DNA from 2 places in the Paenibacillus sp. Y916 genome. Region 2 is predicted to be linked to the other one. Evidence: riboswitches for the same ligand, from Rfam matches in the RefSeq annotation. Region 2 holds a riboswitch; the other holds the start of a gene.
What was found. Region 2 has a riboswitch for cyclic di-AMP ahead of AC1TO9_RS23475 (ubiquitin-like domain-containing protein). Riboswitches for the same ligand answer to the same signal wherever they lie in the genome.
Positions count from the first base shown of each region.

Region 1: it holds a riboswitch for cyclic di-AMP, as region 2 does, so the genes downstream of both, AC1TO9_RS24270 (C40 family peptidase) here and AC1TO9_RS23475 (ubiquitin-like domain-containing protein) in region 2, are expected to answer to the same signal.

Region 1 is NZ_JBXCJA010000020.1:31,492-33,971, forward strand. It holds gene AC1TO9_RS24260 (hypothetical protein) at 1-421, shown strand, start outside; cyclic di-AMP (ydaO/yuaA leader) riboswitch at 624-764, shown strand; gene AC1TO9_RS24265 (C40 family peptidase) at 769-1,236, shown strand; cyclic di-AMP (ydaO/yuaA leader) riboswitch at 1,432-1,569, shown strand; gene AC1TO9_RS24270 (C40 family peptidase) at 1,573-2,046, shown strand; gene AC1TO9_RS24275 (GNAT family N-acetyltransferase) at 2,177-2,480, shown strand, end outside.
Region 2 is NZ_JBXCJA010000018.1:17,422-19,901, reverse strand. It holds gene rnmV (ribonuclease M5) at 1-86, opposite strand, end outside; gene AC1TO9_RS23475 (ubiquitin-like domain-containing protein) at 209-1,366, opposite strand; cyclic di-AMP (ydaO/yuaA leader) riboswitch at 1,636-1,848, opposite strand; gene AC1TO9_RS23470 (TatD family hydrolase) at 2,050-2,480, opposite strand, start outside.

The sequences.
Region 1 (2,480 bases), on a different contig from region 2:
ACTATTAGTTCTTCTTCCCGCATACTGGTTAATCCCTAAGCTCTATACGTTAGCTATTAGTGGTTATATGACACCATCTATTCTGCTTCAGGCTATTCCTTATGTTCTGGGTTGGATCATATATCGATATGTCATACATCACGTCATCCTTTTTATGCAATTTGGAAAAACAGGATCAACAGGTATCATCTCCTCTGCCCTAGTATGTTTGCGTAGTGCACTTCCTGTTATTGGAATATCCCTCATCTTGGGTGTACTCAGTTTACTTTTCTTCTGCTTATTTACCGGTCTTTCACTTGTGTGGTCAGGGCTTCTTGCTCTCATACTTCAACAGTCCTATCCACTCATAACTTGTTTATTCAAAATGTGGCATATCACCTCTCATTATCATGTATGGCACTCCAGATTTTACAAGTCGTAATCATTCTCCTTTATTTCTCTCTATAATTGCTTGTTACGAGAAACCCCCGCCCTTTTCAACAAAAAGGGCGGGGGTTTCTTGTCTTTACTGGGTTATTGGAATTTGCCAAAGTGTAAATCCTCTGTTAAGATAACACTTATAACAACTTTGTAACCTTTATAGCTATTCATATTATTAGTTATTGACGATTGTCACTTATTGGTGCATCATACAGCCGAATTCCTAAGCACCAGGAGGCGGGGGATCCAATTATATGGGTGAATTGATCTTGCAACATAGGGATCATAGGGGAACCTTCAACCGAATCCTTAAGCTAACCTCGCAGGCATTGGAAGGGGAAAACGTAATTGAACAAGAAGTTAACTGCTAGCGTATTAAGTATGGCTCTTGCGTTAACCATTGGAACAGGTAGCGTATTTGCAGACTCAACGATGGATTCGGTCATTGACCGTACTATTGGAGTTACTTATAAGACCGGTGGAACAACCACCAATGGATTTGATTGTTCTGGCTTCTCTCGGTATGTCTTCTCCAAATTAGGCATCACCTTGCCACGACAGTCTTCAGCACAGTTCAAAACAGGTACAGCTGTATCCCGTAATGAGATGAGACCTGGAGATCTAGTCTTTTTCAACACTTCAGGAAAAGGTGTCTCTCATGTTGGCATATTTGTCGGTAGTGGTAAATTTGCACATGCATCTACTTCACGTGGTGTCATCATCAGCTCCCTTAACGAAAGTTACTATGCCAAGCGCTATATTGGTGCTAAACGTGTCATGAGTACTGCCAAATATCAAGCTGCTGCCTACAATTAACAATACGATAAATAGTACCTTAAGAAGACCTATGAAGGACTCGACATCCCTTGCGTAGGTCTTCCTTTTTCAACAAAATTAAATCATTTACATCAAATATGACAAAAAACAATTGCCAAACCGGTATTCCTTTGCTACAATAGTTCAAGTAAGTACATAGTAACAACTTTGTAATAAGTTTTGTAACATTTACGTTAACTATATCTGCCGAATTCCCGATACAACGGGAAGTGGGGGAACCGTCTTGGGTGAATTGATCTTGCTTCAGAGGGATCATAGGGAACCTTCAACCGAATCCTTAAGCTAACCTCGCAGGCACCGGAAGGAGTTATCTTGTTGAAGAAGAAATTAATATCAGTAGCTCTAGGAATGACATTATTGTTGTCCATTGGAACCGGAAGCGCTTTCGCAGACTCTAAGATGGACAAGGCTATTGAGCCTACGATTGGAACTGCATATGTAGGTGGTGGTGTAAACACCAATGGATTCGATTGCTCAGGATTTACAATGTATATTTTCGATAAGCTAGGTATTGAATTACCACATCAGTCTGGTTCCCAATTTAGTATGGGTACAGCGATTGCACAGAAGGACTTAAGAGAAGGAGATCTTGTCTTCTTTAACTTTACTAGTAAAGGTCTTGTATCGCACGTTGGAATTTATGTAGGTGATGGAGATTTTGCACATGCTTCCTCTTCTAGGGGTGTCATTATTAACTCACTTAGCCAAGCCTATTATAAAAACGGTTACGTTGGCGCTAAAAGAATTATGAGTGATAATACATATGAGTCTGTTGCACTCGATAATTAAATAATACTTATTAACGGGCCTGTGGAGGAGATTTCAATTGAATCTCAACTGCAGGTTTTTTCACCTCTATATACAATGCGAGTTTAAAAAAGTCAGGTTTGAACTATTACTTACAGAAGGGAATCTGTGTATGAATCACCAACATTTAATCATTATCCCAATGGAGATTGATCATGCTCGCGCTATATCGGAATGGACTTATCCCATTCCATACGATATTTACGGATGGATGTCTTGGGACCAAATGGAAGCGCTAGGCATTGAATTTGGCGATCCGATTATTCGTAGAGAACAGTATGCTTCTGTTACGGATGTACAAGGAGAACTCTACGGATTTGCACAGTTCTTTCCGTTAGAGGGTGTAACCCGTCTTGGGATCAGCATGCGACCTGACTTATGTGGACAGGGATTAGGAAATATTGTTGTACAATCTA
Region 2 (2,480 bases):
CCCGTCTCGATCGTATCCGCCTCTACGGCCCTCTTAATTGCTGTCGTATCATCGCGACCTTCCACGACAATGATTTCTTTGATCATAACGATTCTTCCCTTCAGAGCCTGTATCACAACAGCAAAAAGAAGAGGATTCATCCTCTTCTTTAGTATGGCTTCCATTATGACCTTAATAGTATAGGAATAGAAAGCTGTTGTAAAACAGTTTAGTTTAGTTCAGGCTTAACGGGCCCGATCACATATATTGTTCCACCCTTCTTACGACCGAAATTACGAGCATTCTTCACTGAATCATAATACACATCGATCTTGTTGCCTTTGATTGCACCACCTGTATCTTCTGCACGGCGGAAGCCAATACCTTCGATATATACCCACCATCCCATAGGGATGACACTGGTATCCACCGCAATCGTACGACCTTCCGTTACACGTGTGCCTGATGCGGTTCGAGTTCCTATACCTGGCTCTTCTGAAGAGTACGCAGTCATAGTTACATTCTTAAGCACCTTTTTATAACTAAAATCAACGCCAGCCTTGCTAGCTCGATTATTCTCTTTATTCACATTCGTAGCCTTTGCTTTGTTACTAGTAGCTGTCGTAGATGCTAAAATGATTTGCTTCGGCGGCTCTACCTTCGTACCTACAGCAACAATTTTATCCTGCACTTGGCTCTTCACTTCTTTGCCAACCAGGCTCATCGTTACGAATTGCCCATCTTGATATATTTTCTCGATCTGTTGGACTATTGCCCCAGACTGTCCGTTCTGTACCACCTTGACGTTTCCTTTCACAATCGTTGGATCGGAAGTCTTGATGACTCGAAAAGGGATCTCTTCTACACGCTCAACAATCTGTTTGTTTATCCGGACAACCTTGATGTCCAACTTATCTGTGATCTTTGTATTCAAATCAGGAAATACTTTGTCGTGTGCATCTAGAGTAATGCCTAGTTGCTTAACAGCATCCTTTACAGTCCCTTGTGTAGTGAACCGAGTAGCCGACTGACCATCAGCAGTTACATTAATCTCGACAGCACGTTGAATATGAACTTTATCGCCGTCTTTAAGCGGGCTGTTCAACGATACGGACACCTGATCTTCCGGTCTGAGAATAATGGCTTGTTCATTCAGCATTTCTTGTAACATAGCATGATGGGTTTCTATAGCACTTACATGTCCATCAATCACTAAATACACTTGTTTACGTTCTTGAATGCTGGCAAACAATAGAACGGTCAGGCTAATCGCTATTAAAGCAATAGCCGCAACTGAGATCTTACTTAAACTTTCATGCTTCCAACGTGTTGCGTAAGTCATGCTGGATGATGATGAATCATGGGTTTGTTCTTTAAAAATGCCCACTTTCCGATCCTCCTTCATAGCCTCGCCGTCTGAAAAATAAACCATATGTGTAATTGACGCGACTATAATAAAATTTGTACAGGATACTAAAATAATATCTATCCTGCATCATGTACCGGTCTGCTCGTCATGATTGTCACCCCCTAATAAATAAGAGTATGATGACAAAATTGTCTTTATTCAAAAAAAAGAAGCCTAAAGAAAGAGTTAGAGGAACTCCTTCGCGGCGGCCCGATATTTTCTAAATAACGGAAATCCATGCACGAGTTTGCCTCTCTTCATAGCGCCTACGGGGTTAGCTGTCGGGTTTGGGCAAAAGAGAGATGCCCGATCTTAGGTCAACCGCTCATGGCGATTGCCCTTGAATTCACCCCAAAGACCCAATAAAAGAAGTCATATATGACCTTTACCAAGTACAATCTGGATTGGTCATATTGGTTCCCCCGTTCTCCGATCATCTGGAGATTTAGCGAGACTGGTTCAAGAAAATAATAAGCTGTCCAATTACGATCAGCTTACATCACTGAAAAGATGATATCGCGTTTCGATGCATGTTGTAAAGCATCAATCAACCACAAATTTCTGAATAAATGGTTAAATTTTTGTAATATTCGCTCTTTACACGATAATAAGGCATGATTAAGTCGTCCGATCTCACTCTTTCAGCTAGTTTGCTCACTCTTTCACGAAATACCAAATAAATACAGGGCATTTTTAGTGGTTATTTGGGCAATTTCCTCGATTTCAACACCTTTAATCTGGGCAGCGGCCTCAGCTACTAGTCTCACATGTGCGGACTCATTCCTCTTCCCTCTAAATGGATGCGGAGTCAGATAAGGGGAGTCTGTTTCAATCAATAATCGATCCATTGGTACCTTCGCCAACACCTCTTTTGGTTGTTTGGCATTTTTGAACGTAATCGGACCACCAAATGACAAATGAAATCCCATATCAAGGCATACTTTAGCTGTTTCCCAACTACCAGAGTAGGAGTGCATGATGCCCCCAACTTCACTTGCCTTTTCCTCGCGTAGAATTCTAACAATATCTTCATGTGCATCGCGATTATGAATGACAATCGGCATCTTTAATTCACGGGCTAGTCCAATTTGCT